3 regions of the Exiguobacterium sp. RIT452 genome follow, and region 2 is predicted to be linked to each of the others. Evidence: predicted binding sites of a transcription regulator. Region 2 holds the regulator's gene; each other region holds the start of a gene.
The links. Region 2 encodes Rex, which represses fermentation and respiration genes when NADH is low (regulators of the CRP and FNR family bind a similar motif). Its sites were predicted from a motif close to TTGTGAAATATTTCACAA; they were not measured.
Positions count from the first base shown of each region.

Region 1: D3D03_RS07195 (cytochrome ubiquinol oxidase subunit I) is a predicted target of Rex. The motif match lies at 2,516-2,533, and genes of this name have one in related genera.
Region 3: pflB (formate C-acetyltransferase) is a predicted target of Rex. The motif match lies at 3,608-3,625, and genes of this name have one in related genera.

Region 1 is NZ_QXJB01000002.1:329,393-334,930, reverse strand. It holds gene D3D03_RS07210 (disulfide bond formation protein B) at 1-376, opposite strand, end outside; gene D3D03_RS07205 (transcriptional regulator CcpC) at 442-1,332, shown strand; gene D3D03_RS07200 (N-acetyldiaminopimelate deacetylase) at 1,316-2,428, shown strand; gene D3D03_RS07195 (cytochrome ubiquinol oxidase subunit I) at 2,651-4,039, shown strand; gene D3D03_RS07190 (cytochrome d ubiquinol oxidase subunit II) at 4,052-5,074, shown strand; gene D3D03_RS07185 (potassium channel family protein) at 5,249-5,538, shown strand, end outside.
Region 2 is NZ_QXJB01000008.1:137,522-143,059, reverse strand. It holds gene D3D03_RS14990 (ABC-F family ATP-binding cassette domain-containing protein) at 1-1,144, opposite strand, end outside; gene D3D03_RS14985 (redox-sensing transcriptional repressor Rex) at 1,301-1,960, shown strand; gene D3D03_RS14980 (twin-arginine translocase TatA/TatE family subunit) at 1,960-2,163, shown strand; gene tatC (twin-arginine translocase subunit TatC) at 2,171-2,950, shown strand; tRNA gene D3D03_RS14970 (tRNA-Ala) at 3,059-3,131, shown strand; gene D3D03_RS14965 (S8 family serine peptidase) at 3,381-5,538, shown strand, end outside.
Region 3 is NZ_QXJB01000005.1:167,300-172,837, reverse strand. It holds gene D3D03_RS12415 (sensor domain-containing diguanylate cyclase) at 1-1,172, shown strand, start outside; gene D3D03_RS12410 (hypothetical protein) at 1,259-1,903, opposite strand; gene D3D03_RS12405 (DEAD/DEAH box helicase) at 1,900-3,075, opposite strand; gene D3D03_RS12400 (hypothetical protein) at 3,104-3,535, opposite strand; gene pflB (formate C-acetyltransferase) at 3,883-5,538, shown strand, end outside.

The DNA of each region.
Region 1 (5,538 bases), on a different contig from region 2:
GTTGCGGGTAAAAGGCAAGGACAACCAAAATCGTAAAAGCAATCAAGCTCATCATCGGAATCGTCAAGAATCCAAAATAATTGACCCACTGGATTAGACATCCATTCGTACAAAGTGCTTCTCCATCCGGTAAACGTTCCAAGATGACATGGTAAGCGGCGACAGCAAAACCAAGCACCGTATAGACGCGGATGAAAAAGGCATCGACCGGTCGGTTGCGGAATAAAGAAATCAATAAGTAAATGGCCGTCGTATACATGAATAAGCGTTGCCACCAGCACAACGGACAAGGGATAAATCCGCGGATTTCACTGAAGTAAAGACTCCCGAGAGTCGCGACTGTTGAGACGATCAACATAAAATGATAGCGTGACATATGTACCTTCCTCTCTAACGTGTTAAACTAATGCCATCTTATATCATGAGGAGTCGGATCATACATTGCAAGTGTCGGAAATGGAAATGTTGATTACGTTATCGGAAGAATTAAATATGCGAAGAGCAGCCGAACGACTTTTCGTATCCCAACCGGCCCTCAGTCAACGTCTCGTGGCCATTGAGCGACGCTGGGCGACTAAATTGTTCATTCGTTCCTCGCGTGGGTTGAGCATCACCCCTCAAGGTGAAAAAGTCATTGGTCTGGCCAAAGAGATGAACCGGAAAGAGTTGGAACTGAAAAGCGAATTGACGGCGGAAGAGGGGGCGGTTTACGGGACACTTCGGATTGCCGTAGCGTCCATCATGGGTCAGTACTGGCTCCCTCGTGTCTTAAAACGATTCGTCGAACGTTATCCCCACGTCCGGGTCCAACTCGTGACGGGCTGGTCGAGTGAGATGATGCGCCATATGCTCGAGGAACATTTTCACATCGGGATCATTCGGGGGAATCCGGACTGGAAAGGGGTCAAGGAGCGGTTGTTTTCTGATCCGCTTTACCTCGTCGACAGTGAATTGACGTCGCTGGAACAACTTCGGAAAACCGAACGTCCTTTCATTCAATTCAAAAGTGATTCGACGTATTACCAAGAAATTTTGGAATGGTGGCAGGATCGTTTTTCAAGTCCTCCGTCGCGAACATTGGTCGTTGATCAAATCGAAACCTGCAAACAAATGGCATTGCACGGTATCGGTTTTGCGATTTTACCGGAATCGACGATTCATGAAGCCAGTCAAGTCATGCAAATTCCCCTCAAGACCTCATCCGGGAAAATTTTAAAGCGGGATACATGGATCTTGTCAACGGAATCCATGCTTGAGTTAAAACAAGTCCAAGCATTTTGGGACATCGTCAAAGAAGAAGGAGGAAGTCAGTCAGATGGAATACGCGATTGAGATGCGCCGGGAACTTCACAAAATACCGGAACCTGGTTTCAAGGAGTTCAAGACGCAGGCCTTTATTTTGGATCAAATCCGGTCTTATCCGGAAAATCGAGTCAGTTATGATACATTCGAAACCGGAGTGTTCGTCCGGGTCAAGGGGTTGACCGGAAATCGGACGATCGGGTATCGGGCGGATATCGACGGATTGCCGATTGAAGAAGCAACAGGATTACCGTTTTGCTCGGAACACCCCGGTTTCATGCATGCCTGTGGACATGATGTCCACACTTCAATTGCGTTAGGTTTGTTGCGCCGGATTGTCGAGCTTCCGGTCATGGATGACGTCGTCTTCCTTTTCCAACCTGCAGAAGAAGGACCGGGTGGAGCGGAACCGATGATTAAAAGTCCGTTGTTTGAGAAATACCGTCCGAGTGAGATGTACGGTCTACATGTCGCACCTGAATATCCGGTCGGGACCATTGCGAGTCGTCCCGGTGTATTGTTCGCGAGTGCACGAGAAGTCCATATTACGATTTATGGTCAGAGCGGTCATGCGGCATTTCCTCACCTCACGATTGATACTGTTGTCGCACAAGCGGCTTTGATCATGCAATTGCAAACGATCGTCAGCCGATCAATCAATCCGATGAACTGTAGTGTCATCACGATCGGTAAGGTCGAGGCGGGAATTCGGGAAAATGTCATTGCGGGTCGGGCGTTGCTCGACGGAACGATGCGGGCACTTAACGGAAATGATATGGAAAAATTGGAACAACGGGTTCGGGAAATCGTTCGCGGAATCGAAGCTTCATTCGGTGTAAAAATCGATCTCCAGTTTGGGAACCGGTATTATGAAGTCGTCAATGACCCGAATGTCGTCAACAAATTTTCATCATTCGTTAAAATGAATGCCAATTATGTTGAGTGCGATGCAGCGATGACGGGAGAAGATTTTGGCTTCATGTTGAAAGAAATACCGGGCATGATGTTCTGGTTGGGAGTCAACAATGCTACCTCTGGTCTACATCAACCGACATTGAATCCAGACGAAGAGGCGATTCCGTTCATCATCAACTTACTCGATCATTATTTTAGAGAATATGTCTAAACAAAATACGTGACAAGAAGCCCTTTATTCCTGATGAAAACGAATAAAGGGCTTTCATTTCACAGAACGGAACAGTTTTCGAACGTTTTGTGAAATAAATCACGAGTATATGTGAACAATTTGTTACATCAAACATTAAGAACAGACACAAATGATTATGTTCTCTATGATACGGATATAAACAATATATAGAAGTACGTTTAGAAAGAGGGGGCTATACACATGTTCAATGATCCAGTAATGCTCAGTCGATTGTTGACAGGGCTCACATTAGCATTCCACATCATCTTTGCGACGATTGGGGTAGGGGTTCCATTGATGGTACTCGCAGCAGAGTACATCGGAATTAAACGAAAAGATTCAGACTATATTCTTCTGGCTCGGCGCTGGACGCGCGGTTATATCGTAACAGTAGCAGTAGGTGTCGTGACCGGAACAGCAATCGGGTTGCAATTATCACTCTTATGGCCGTCCTTAATGCAGGTAGCCGGTCAAACGATTGCGTTGCCGTTGTTCATGGAAACATTCGCATTTTTCTTTGAAGCGATTTTCCTAGGAATCTACCTGTACACATGGGATCGATTTAAAAACCCGTGGTTACACTGGTTGATCGGGATTCCTGTCGTCATCGGTGCGACTTTGTCCGCTTTCTTCATTACGACAGTCAACTCGTTCATGAACTCACCGGAAGGTTTTAAAATCGTCAACGGAACGTTAACACAAATCGAACCGTTAAAAGCGATGTTCAATACAGCGACGCCGACAAAAGCAACACACGTCATCGTCTCGGCATATTTGACAGTTGCCTTTATCTTGGCTGCAATTGCTGCCTTCCACCTGTTACGGAAAAAAACATTGTCGGCAGCGGAAACGGCTTATCATAAAAAAGCCCTTCGCTTAACAGTCATGGCCGGTTTGATTTTCGCCTTTTCGACAGCACTTGTCGGAGATTTCTCAGGTAAATATTTAGCGAAGTACCAGCCGGAAAAATTAGCGGCTGCAGAGTGGCATTTTGAAACGACAAGCGAAGCAGAATTAATCTTTGGTGGTATTTTAGATGAACAAGAAGACGGCAGCTACGAAATCAAAGGCGCCATCAAGATTCCGTATGCACTATCGATTCTTGCGGGTGGAGCACCTGATACGGAAGTCATCGGATTAAACGAGTTCGCCAAAGAGGATCAGGCACCGCTGTTTGTCCACTACTTCTTCGACATCATGGTATCGATCGGAATGTATCTGGCGGCCATCTCGGCGCTGTTCGTTCTCGCGTTCCGTCTCAAGAAATTAAATCCGTATAATAAGTGGTTACTGCGCGGTATTTTCATCGGTGGACCACTTGCCATCGTCTCAATTGAAGCCGGTTGGATGTATGCGGAAATCGGACGCCAACCATGGACACTTTATGGTATTATGAGAACGGCTGATGCGGCGACAACGTCGACGGCTGTTGGACCAATGTTGATTTTATTCAGCTTACTGTATCTGTTACTGGGAACGATCTGTACGGTCGTCTTGTTACGGATGTTTAAAAATAACCCTGTTGGCAAAGAACTTGCAGATGATCATCATTCACGTGGTGAAGCGATGTTTGCCGACGACAATAAATAAGGAGGGAACGAGTTGGACATTCAAACACTTGGAATAACCGTACTTTGGACGTTCCTTTATGGATATCTCATCGTTGCCTCAATTGACTTCGGTGCCGGTTTTTATGCGTTCTATTCAAAATATACAAAACGTGATCATCTGACGAACCGTCTGATCTTACGTTATCTCTCTCCGGTCTGGGAAGTGACGAATGTCTTTTTCGTCTTCTTCTTTGTCGGACTCGTCGGATTCTTTCCGGATACGGCGTACTATTACGGAACAGCGCTGCTCGTTCCGGCCTCAATCGTCTTAGTACTGATTGCGATTCGTGGTAGCTTTTATGCGTTTGCCAACTACGGATCAAACGACAGCATGTTCTATACGTTTTTATACGGTGCGACAGGATTATTGATTCCGGCAGCAATGTCAACGACCTTGACGATCAGTCAAGGTGGTTTCATTCGCAAGACAAATGAGACGGTGGAGTTCCTTGGGACAAAGTTGTTCACGAACTTTTATTCTTGGACAGTCGTTGCGCTCGCCATCGTTTCTGTCTTGTACATCAGTGCGATGTTCTTATTATTCTACGCGGATAAAGCGAAAGATGAGAACGCGACTCCGCTCATTCGTAAATGGGCATTGTTCTGGAGCATTCCGACCATCGTTGTCTGTGCGTTAGTCTTCTTTGGTTTAAAAAATCAGGCAGCTTGGCATTATGAGAACATTTTGAACGGAAACTGGTGGTGGTTCGCAGCAAGTTTCATCTTCTTCTGTGTTGCAGTCACACTTGTCTATTTGAAAAAGAACTACGGCATCGCCTTCATTGCCGTCATGGCACAATATGGCGTCGCTTGGTTCGGCTATGGTTATACGCACCTGCCGTATATCCTCTATCCGTACATCGATATCAATAAAGCCGTCGTAAATGAGACAATGGCGACCGCGCTTGTCGTCGTCTTTATCTTCGGACTGATGTTATTGATTCCGGCCCTCTATTTGATCTTACGTTTATTCTTATTCGACAATGATTATGTCAGTGGGAAAAAATCAAAATGAGCAGGAAATGAGTGAACAGGAGATATACAATCCGTTTCTGGATTGTATATCTTTTTTTGCCGTCTGGATCGCCTATAAAAAAGTCGGAACGACGTTGTGAAAGCGTTCATAGTATTTTATAAATGAATCGGGTAAACTACTACTGAAGCAGAAACGTGAAGGAGAGTTGAAAAAATGAATGGAGAATTTGCAGTAATCGGATTAGGACGGTTCGGGGGTTCCATCGTCCGGGAGTTATCGAAAAATGGATACGACGTCCTGGCGATTGATTCAGATGAAGAACGCGTCAACGAATATATGGGGATTGCGACACATTCCGTTATCGCAGATACGACAGATGAGAACGTCCTAAAAAGCCTCGGTATCCGAAACTTTGATCATGTCATCGTAGCAATCGGAGAGAACATCCAGGCTTCGATTTTAACGACCTTGATTTTAAAGGAGCTTGGTGTGCAGTCCATCAC
Region 2 (5,538 bases):
GCGGTTTCAGACGACCGACGAGCACTTTCAGTAACGTCGATTTGCCGATTCCGTTTGGACCGACAAGCGCAAGTGACTCCGCACGTTGCAGCCGGAACGTGATGTTTTTCGAGACGGCTTCTTCATAACCGACGGCGAGTTGGTTTACCTGCAACACGTCATTGCCGCTTTGCTTTTCAATCGGGAACGACAGGACCGTACTGCGTTCGTCGCCGTCCGGCCGGTCGATCCGGTCGACCTTTTCAAGACGTTTGCGGACGCTTTGCGCCCGTTTCGTCGTCGTCGCGCGGGCGATGTTACGCTGGATGAAGTCCTGCATCTTCGCGATGTCTTCCTGCTGCTGTTCAAACTGCTTCATTTCCTGTTCGTACAGCGCCGCTTTTTGTTCGAGATACTTCGTATAGTTGCCGGTAAACTTCCGGGAGACGTTGCGGGACAATTCATAAACGACATTGACGACTTGATCAAGGAAATACCGGTCATGGGAGACGATCAAGACGGCGCCGCGGTAACCGGATAAGTAACTTTCAAGCCAAGACAGGGTATCGATGTCGAGGTGATTGGTCGGCTCATCGAGAATCAACAGTTCCGGTGCCTGCAGCAACATCTTCGCCAGAGCGAGACGGGTCCGTTGACCACCGGAAAGTGTTTGAATCCGACGGGAATAATCGTCCGGATAAAAGCGCATCCCGTGTAAGACGGAGCGGATGTTGGCTTCGAACTGATAGCCGCCGGCTTCCGAGAAGTCGTGTTGCGCCTGATCGTAGGTTTTGAGCAACCGATCATAGGCGACCGGATCATTCAAGATGTGCTCCATGCCCATCTCGATTTCCATCCGGCGTAACGCCCGTTCTTGATCCTGCAGGTGTTCGAAGACGGTCAGCATCTCGTTCCAAATCGATTCGTTGGACTCCAGTCCGCTGTCCTGCGCGAGGTAACCGATCCGGACTTCCTTGCTCTTCATGATTTCCCCGGAATCATGTGAAAGCTCGCCGGCGATGATTTTTAAAAGTGTCGATTTTCCGGCACCATTTCGACCGACCAGGGCAATCCGGTCCCGTTCCTGTACTTCGAGTTTAATATTGTCTAAAATCGGCTCAACACCGAATGATTTTGAGAGTTGGTTTACTTGTAAGAGAATCATATCCATCCATCCTTCCACCCTTTAGTCTATCACGAAAAATCCTGCCGAATATAATATTTGTTACTCTATGTGAAGTGGTTTACAATCAAGGAGAGTAGAATTCTTTGCATTGATTTGGGTGCCACGTCAGAACGTGGCCGAAGGGGGAACTGCAGTATGAATGGGCCAGACACAAAAATACCACAAGCAACGGCGAAACGACTGCCGTTATATTATCGTTTCATCCAGAGTCTTTACAACTCCGGCAAGCTGCGCGTCTCGTCAGCAGAGCTCAGTGAAGCGGTCAAAGTCGACTCGGCGACGATCCGTCGTGATTTTTCCTACTTTGGGGCGTTAGGGAAAAAGGGGTACGGTTACAATGTTCAACATTTGTTAACATTTTTCCGAAAGACACTCAACCAAGACGAGGTCACGAATGTCGCCTTAATCGGGGTCGGACACCTCGGGACAGCGTTTGCAAATTATAACTTTTTAAAGAATAATAGTACTCGTATCGTCATCGCGTTTGACGCGGATGAGGAGAAGGTCGGAACGACGACACAAGACGTTCCGATTTACCACGTGTCAGATATGAAAGAACAAATCAAAGCGAACCATGTCGACGTCGCCATCTTGACGGTACCGTCCCAGTTCGCACAGTCAGTAGCGGACGAGTTAGTTGAGTATGGTGTGACCGGCATTCTGAACTTTACACCGGCACGATTAAACGTACCGGCCCATGTTCGGGTCCATCACATCGATCTGTCGATTGAGTTGCAGTCGCTTGTTTATTTCATGAAGCATTATTCGCAATCAGCTGAAGGAGTGAAATCATAATGGAAAACTTAATCCCGTTGACACTTGGTATCGGCCCGGGGAGCATCGCCTTGATTGGTGTCGTCGCCTTAATCATCTTCGGACCAAAAAAATTACCGGAACTCGGCCGCGCCGCCGGTCAAACGTTAAAAGAATTCAAGAGTGCGACAAACGGCATCATGGAAGATGATAAAGACAAAAAGGACGAAACGAAAGAGAAGTGAGTGAATCATGGCGATCGATCAAGAGCAGAGTATGACGACGCACTTAGATGAACTCCGGAAACGGATCATCTGGTCGCTCATCATCGTGGTGGTCATGTTCGCTGCAGCTTTTCCGCTTGTCCGTCCGCTTGTGCGTTTTCTGCAGGCTGACTTAAAGGAGCTCGGAATTGGTCTGAACGCTTTTAACGTGGCTGATCCACTGATGTTATATCTGAATCTTGCGTTCATCATCGCAATCGTCTTGGCGTCACCGTTTTGGATGTACCAGCTTTGGGCGTTCATCCGTCCCGGTCTGCATGACCAAGAACAAAAAGCGACGTTGACGTATATTCCAGTAACGTTCTTCTTATTTTTAGCTGGTATTTCATTTTCTTACTTTTGGTTGTTACCGTTTTTACTTGAAGTATCGACAGAGCTCGGACAAGAGCTCGGCATCGAACAAGTCATCGGCGTCGAGAACTATTTCAGCTTTTTGATCCGCTTGACGATCCCGTTTGGAATACTGTTCCAACTGCCGGTCGTGACGATGTTTTTGACACGGCTTGGACTCGTGACGCCGTTCTTCATGCGGAAGAATCGGAAGTATGCCTACTTTGCGTTATTCGTCGTCGCGGCGTTGATCTCACCGCCGGACGTCACCTCGCATTTAATGATCTCTGTCCCGTTGTTCGTCTTATATGAAATCAGCATCCTGATTTCAGCGCGGACGTATAAAAAAGTACTGATCTTGGAGCAACAAGCAGAACTGGAGCGACAGGCAGATTTGATGCGTGACTTAAATAAATAACGACCGAAACTCTCCTTGTCGAGGCGGCAAGGAGAGTTTTTTTGTAAGCGGTCTAATTTTATATTGAAAAAATGAACAGCAATGGTTATACTCTTAATAGAAACACACGGGGGCTTAGCTCAGCTGGGAGAGCGTTTGGCTGGCAGCCAAAAGGTCGTCGGTTCGAGCCCGATAGTCTCCATTCCGTTTGTTCAAAAACCCTTGGGAAACCAAGGGTTTTTTTGTGTTTTCCTATCAGAAGTCTTCTTATTGAAATAAGGGGAATATAGGGAGATTGATGCTTTTGATGACATAAACCAACAAATATTTTTAAAAAGAACCAAATTTAAATTGTATATTAAGAGAAACTTAATTAAACTAAAAATACAGAATTTTCGTTTAATATGTTTTTTAGAGTCACATTACATCTTTCGGAAAAGGGGAAAAACGAATGAAGAAGAAGATTGCATTGGTGGCAGCCGCCATCATGACATCTTCCAGCCTGGTTCATGCTGAGGGAAGTCTGTCATCTCAAGGGAAAGCAGACGTACAAAAGCCACAAGCACTCTCACTCAAGAAAACGGGGCAGGAAAAGTCACACAGTCAAAATGAGAAGGTCCGGATTGTCGTCGAACTGGATCAAAAAGCCGCAATCGAGCACGCGCAAGCTCAGAATAAACGTTACAGCGCGTTAAGCAACACGGAGAAAACGATTCTCAAGAATCAAATCGTCAACAAACAGAAGGAAGTCAAAGCTGCGATTGCACAAAAAGACATCGCGGTTGCCTATAAGGAAAGCTTCACGACTGTATTGAACGGGTTCAGCGGGGAAGTCAAATATGGTGAAATCAAGGAACTGAAGAAATTAAGCGGGGTCAAGAACGTACATATCGCACACGAATATGCGCGTCCGGAAGTCGAAAAGGGCGCAACGCCAAACATGTTACATAGTAAAGACATGGTCAATGCGAAGCAGACGTGGCAGGACTACGGGTATAAAGGGGAAGGCACGATCGTTGCCGTCATCGATACGGGAATCGATCCGACGCACAAGGACATGGTCCTCAGCCCGGAAACAAAAGTCGATTTGACGTCATCAAAAGTCGAAGGCTTTAAATCGTCAAAAGGACTAAAAGGAAACTACTTCACGGAAAAAGTCCCGTATGGCTATAACTATGCGGATCATGACAGCGAAATCCGCGATCTCGGTCCGGGTGCTTCGATGCACGGGATGCACGTTGCCGGTACAGTCGGTGCCAACGGCGATGAAGCGAACGGTGGAATCAAAGGGGTTGCACCTGAGACACAACTTCTTGCGATGAAAGTATTCGGAAACGATCCGGGAATGCAGTCGACATTCAGTGACATCTACATCAAAGCGATCGATGATGCGATTGCACTTGGCGCAGACGTCATCAACATGAGTCTCGGTTCAACGGCATCCTTCGTCCAAAAAGATGATCCGGAACAAAAAGCAATCGTCAATGCGATGAACAACGGCATTTTGTGTGCGATTTCAGCCGGAAACTCGGCATTTGCCGGAAGCGGCGCCGGAAACCCGTACGCGTCGAATCCAGACGTCGGTGTCGTCGGTTCACCGGGCTTGATCAGCGAGTCACTGCAAGTTGCGTCGGTTGAGAACACACAATTGACACTCGAAGGAATGGCGTTGACGGTTGACGGGCAGGACGCCGGTTACCTCGCGTATCAAAAACAAGATTCACCAAATCCGATTGCGGTCTTCGATAAAGAGAAGATGGATGTCGTCTATGTCGGCGATGGCAGTGAAGCCAACTATGCCGATAAAGACGTCAAAGATAAAGTCGTCTTCGTCGTCCGGAACGGCAGTTTTAACTATGCGATGATTCAAGCGGAAGCCGAAAAACAAGGCGCAGCCGGTGTCATCGTCCGCGGTCGGGTCGAGCACGGCGATTACGTCAGCATGGCGCTTAATAAACCAACGATTCCGCTCGTCTCGTTAAGCATTGCCGACGGAAACGAACTCGAAGCAAAAGCTAAAGACGGTAAGGCGTTGACGGTGACGTTCGACGGAAAAGCGGTCTCCAGTCCGAATCCGGTTGCCGGCGAAATGTCCGACTTCACGTCATGGGGCGTTACACCGAACCTGGACTTCAAGCCGGAAATCACGGCACCAGGCGGAAAAATCTATTCGACGCTCAACGATAACGAATACGGCGTCATGAGCGGTACATCAATGGCAGCACCACACGTCGCCGGTGGAACAGCGCTCGTCATGCAACGAATCGACAAGGACTTTAAGGTCAGCGGTGCGACACGCGTCAAACTTGCGAAGACGATCCTGATGAACACGTCACGTCCGCAACTCGATAAAGGGAAGTACAATGCGGAAGCGAAAACCGGCAACTATTACTCGCCGCGTCGTGAAGGAGCGGGTCTGATGGACTTGCGTGCGGCGATGAAAACACCGGTCGTCGTGACGGAAACGAAATCGGGCGAAGGAAAAGCAGCCTTAAAACAAGTCGGTGACAAGTTCACCTTCACGTTAGACCTGAAGAACTACAGCAATGAGAAGTTAACGTATAAACTGGCCGGTACCGTTCAATCGGATCTCGCAGTCGAAGGTCAGA
Region 3 (5,538 bases), on a different contig from region 2:
TTTATGAAATATCATCCGTCTATTTCCCGGAATTCACGGCTCAATATTTGATTTTTTCACCGATATTGATTCGTTTAGCTCAAAGTGCAGCAATCCTTTGGCACATCGACCATATTTATGAGGGTTCGGATACGTCATCGATCGTTCAAAGAGCCTGGCTTCCCTTTTTGTCCTTACCTTTATTTGTTCACTACCTGATCGAGCAAGAAGGTGAGAAACGTGACATCTTTATCATTTTATTTTTATTGATCATCCGACAGATTTTGATTACGAGACAACATACATCGATCGTCAAACAATTAGATACACGAAATGAACAATTGGCGACACGCATTCAACACCGGACAGAACAGATCAGGGAAAGTGAACAGCAGGTCATCCCGCTTTTTTTAGGTCACCCTGACCCGATCGTCCGGTTGAATCAAACACAACAAATCATCTATGCAAATCGTTCTGCTCAACAGCTCTTCAAGTTATCCGCCATGACGATTGATACGCCGACAAATGAACTCCAACACTTGCAAGCGGCACTGGCTAAAGGAATTACCCGCTATCACAATGAAGCGCATCAACAATTTGAATTGATTCCGATTCCCATCAAAATCGCCACAGTACCTGTTGGCCATTTTTTGATTCTTCACGACATTACAGAGCGGATGAAACGAACACAACGGATTGAATACCATGCTTACCATGATGGATTAACGGATATCGGAAATCGCCGTTCACTCGAACGAACGTTTCATCAAAAATCGTCCTCCCTCAACTATCTGGCACTCATCGATCTGGACGGCTTTAAGCTCATCAACGATACGCACGGCCATGAAGCCGGTGACTTCATCCTGATCGAAGTCGCGCAACGTCTTTCCGCTGAACTGCACGGGGAGGAATCCGTTTATCGTCTTGGCGGAGATGAATTCGCCTTGTTGACGTCCGCTGAAGATGAGCTGTCGTTACGCCGGCGTTGTAAACACTTCTTGACGTTGCTGTGTCAACCGTACGTTTATCACGATCAAGCTTTATCTGTCACCGCTAGTATCGGCATCGCCCGTCAAGAGGACGGGGCTGATTTGGAACAATGGATCAAACAAGCTGATCTTGCCATGTATCGGGTTAAAAACCACGAAAAAAACGGGATTGGCGTATACCGATCCGACGAAAAAAACGAGTAACTTCGTCTGAACGAGAATGGGGGGCCGATTTTTACATCGGCCCCCCATTCTGTATAACGGCCAACTTTTGCGTCAGCCTTTTCTTCTTATGCTTCCGGACGTGGTGCGATATTGCCTTCTTCGATGTCGAGCAACAAATCAATCAGCTCGGCGCAAAATTCAGGGTATTGCCGTAACAGTGCATCTTCTCCGACCTCATCCACAAAATCAGCTAACAGAATCCGGACTTCCGGAACAAGTGCTTTAGCAACTTTCATATAGGCAATCGCAAAACGCCACTTGCCTGAGATATACAGCAACTTCCCAATCAGTAAGTCTCCTGTTTCGACCTCAATCTCCGCTAAGTCAGTCTGATACGTCTGTTTTGACATGATGTCGACGACGCCTTCTTCTTCGACGAGAAACAGCGACGGAACCGGATCCGCCAATCCTCTCAGCGCCCGATACAAACTCGGTGACATGTCTTCCTTGACTTGCTCCAAGAAACGACCGTGTGGTGTTTTTCCCTGTTCATCGGTTTCATAAAAAATCGCCCAATCGACAAACAGATCACGGAATAATTCAGCATCCTTTAGATACCAACGGCCTTCCGTTGCAATTTCTTCGATGAAGGCGACCCAGTCCGAACTTCGGGCAGTCGCCGCTTCTTGATACATCGTTTTAAGCGCTGTATTCATCTCTGCTTCCGATACAGTCGTCGGAAAAGGGATTATCTTTCGCTCACTTTTCATCGTGTCGGTCCTTTCCGGTGTGGGTTCGCCGGTCGTTTGATTGTTTCCGGTTCAGTGACTTCCCGTTTCGGAATCACTTCTCCCCGATAGATCTCCATCTCTTCCATCTCCACACCCATTTGTTTCGTCAATGTTTTCAGGTGTCTTAAATCGTGATCCGTGACAAGAGCTAACACCATTCCGGAAGCATTCCCACGTCCCGTACGTCCCGAACGGTGAACAAAGTCATCAAATGATTCAGGTAAATCATAATGCACGACATGTGTGACGGCTTCGATATCGAGTCCGCGTGCGGCTAATCCCGTTGTCACGAGTAACGGGAACTCTCCGCGTTTATACGAACGCAGCGTCTCCATCCGTTCCCGCTTTCCTTTTTCAGCATCTAAAATCCGATACTTCAATGAAAACTTGCTTAATTCTCCATTAAGCGGTCCCAAGAAAGAACGGTTATTGATGAAGGTCAGTACTTTTGCTCCCTGCATGTTTGCCAACCGGCGTAAATATTCAGGCTTGAGACGGCGTGACATTTCGATATAACCAAATTTCACTTGTGTGCTGACGGCACGTTCGACGCGAATGCGTTCCGGCTCGTTTGCAAACAATGTTTTCCCCCACTCGGCTGTCCGCTCCGGTAATGTTGCCGAAACAAAAGCCAACTGCCGGTCACGGAGTGCACTGTTGGCAATCCGCGTTGCCGATGCACTCATGCCGCTCTCATAAATTTGATCCGCTTCATCTAAAACAATCAGCTTTACTTTGTGCATCTTGAGTTTTTTAGAATCAATCAATTCCACCAGACGTCCCGGTGTCCCGACAATGATTTGAGGTTTTTTCTTCAACCGTTCGTGTTGACGTTTTAATTCGACGCCACCGATGAAGGCACCTGATTTAATCCCGCTGCCTTGTGCAAACAGTTGAATGACTTGGTGAATCTGCATGACGAGTTCACGTGTCGGTGCTGTGATGACGACTTGAATATGCGGCTCCGCTGCGTCAATCAATTCTAACGCCGGAATGACATAAGCCAATGTTTTTCCGGTTCCGGTCGGTGCTTCGACCAACACATCTTTTCTGTCCCGTAACAACGGAATCGCCTGTTCTTGGACCGGCATCATCGTCTCGAAACGTGCACGCTCCCATGCTTCTGTAATAAAAGGTTTCATAAAGTCCATAACGTGTATTCTCCTACTCTCTTCTGCATCATTCTGTGACATATTCAAATTGATCGGTCGTTTCGTCACGCAGACCACGTAACGTTTGTGTGTATTCGTTTCCGGCGTCGATGAGCCGGATGTGATATACCACTTCCTGGTCATTCTTTATTTCTTCCGTCAAAATATCGAACCCTTGAATGACCCGGTCTTGCAGTTCATTCGCCAGTTTCGGAAACTGACTGAGCACCGGGTAATCGGATCGGACATCACTCGGGCGACGAATCAGCTTCGCCAAGTATTTTTCTTTATATCCGATGAAGTCTTCAAAATCAAAGTCATCTTCAAAACGAATCCAAAAGCCGTCTTCCTCAAACTCCGTAATCATTCCCGTTCGCGGTGTTCCTTCAGTCGATACTTTTAACGTCACCCAATCACCTGCTCTATAATCGGCACGGTCTTCCAACAGCAAAAAATCCATTTTATGCACCTCCACGGTCTATATTCCCTTTTTCATTGTCAACGATACTTCATAAAATTACAAGACAACCTGATGTGACTTTTATCACAACACAAACTGTCCCTTTGCTTTTTGGAAAAAAAGAGTGATACAGATTCAGAATTCCTGTTTCTTTCCGCCAATCTTCTGTTTTTCCGCTGCTCGGCGATGAATGATACAGAACACGCGGAATCTAGTCATACCAACACTTTTCACATTCGCTGAGCTTTCACAGGGATGTAAAACTCTCGCATACGAATGTTTGTTACACTATTCACATAAGGGATATGTGTTGAACTGTCTACCTTACAAACGAAGGAGTGTTCATGATGTTACTCGAAAAAACGCAAGCATGGCAACAATTTGAAGCAGGACAATGGTCCAATCAAATCGATGTAGCCGACTTCATTCGACGGAATCGGACGGAATACCGCGGCGACGATCAATTCTTGGCCGGTCCGACGGCCGCGACAGAAACACTGTGGCAACAAATCATGAGTTTGACAAGCGAAGAACGGACACGTGGTGGTGTATATGCCGTTGACGCTGCGACACCCTCAACGATCCTGTCACACGGTCCCGGATACCTCGATCGTGACTTAGAAAAAGTCGTCGGTCTCCAAACCGATGAACCGTTCAAACGCTCGATTCATCCGAACGGCGGCATCCGGATGGTTAACGATGCGCTCGAAGCCTATGGTTTTAAGGCAGACCCTGTCGTGACCCGGACGTTCAGTGAATACCGGAAAACACATAATCAAGGCGTGTTCGATGCCTATACTCCCGAAATGCGCGCCGCCCGAAAAGCCGGTATCATCACCGGACTTCCAGATGCTTACGGACGCGGTCGGATCATCGGTGATTACCGTCGTGTTGCGTTATACGGAACAGCGTACTTGATTGAGCAACGGAAACAAGACTTACAGAACCGTGGTGGCTTTTTGTCCGAATCGATGATCCGCGACCGAGAGGAAATGAATGAGCAAATTCGCGCGTTGCAGGAACTGACCGAACTCGGCAATCGTTATGATTGTGACCTGTCCCGTCCTGCGGAAACGGCACAAGAGGCGTTCCAGTGGGTCTACCTCGCCTATCTTGCTGCCATCAAGGAACAAAACGGTGCCGCGATGTCACTCGGCCGTGTCTCAACGTTCCTCGATATCTATATCGAACGTGATTTGCAGACCGGACGCTTGACGGAACAAACTGCTCAGGAGCTCGTCGATCATTTTGTCATGAAACTCCGGATCGTCAAATTCCTTCGGACACCGGACTACAATGATTTGTTCTCCGGCGATCCAACCTGGGTCACGGAATCGATCGGCGGGATGAGTGAAGACGGCCGCTCAAACGTCACGAAAAGTTCGTTCCGCTTCTTACAAACACTCGTCAATCTCGGTCCGGCCCCTGAACCCAACTTGACCGTCCTTTGGTCGACGCAATTGCCGCGCGGCTTCAAGGAATTTTGTGCAAAAATGTCGATTCTGTCCAGTTCGATACAGTATGAGAACGACGATTTGATGCTGCCGGTTTATGGCGATGATTACGGCATCGCGTGTTGTGTCTCTGCCATGAAAATCGGAAAACAGATGCAATTTTTCGGAGCACGCGCGAACTTGGCAAAAGCACTTCTCTATACGTTAAATGGCGGCATCGATGAAAAACTCAAAATCCAAGTTGCGCCGAAAACCGATTTGATCCTCGATGATGTCTTGGATTATGAAACGGTCATGGCGGCTTACGACCGTCAGCTCGACTGGTTGGCCGAACTGTACGTCAACACATTAAATGTCATCCACTTCATGCACGATAAATACAGCTACGAACGCATCGAGATGGCGTTGCATGATCCGGAAATCCTCCGGACGATGGCATGCGGGATCGCCGGACTGTCCGTCGTCGCTGACAGTCTGTCCGCCATCCGCTATGCCAAAGTCTCACCGGTTCGCGACGAGAACGGACTCGCCGTTGACTTCAAGATCGAA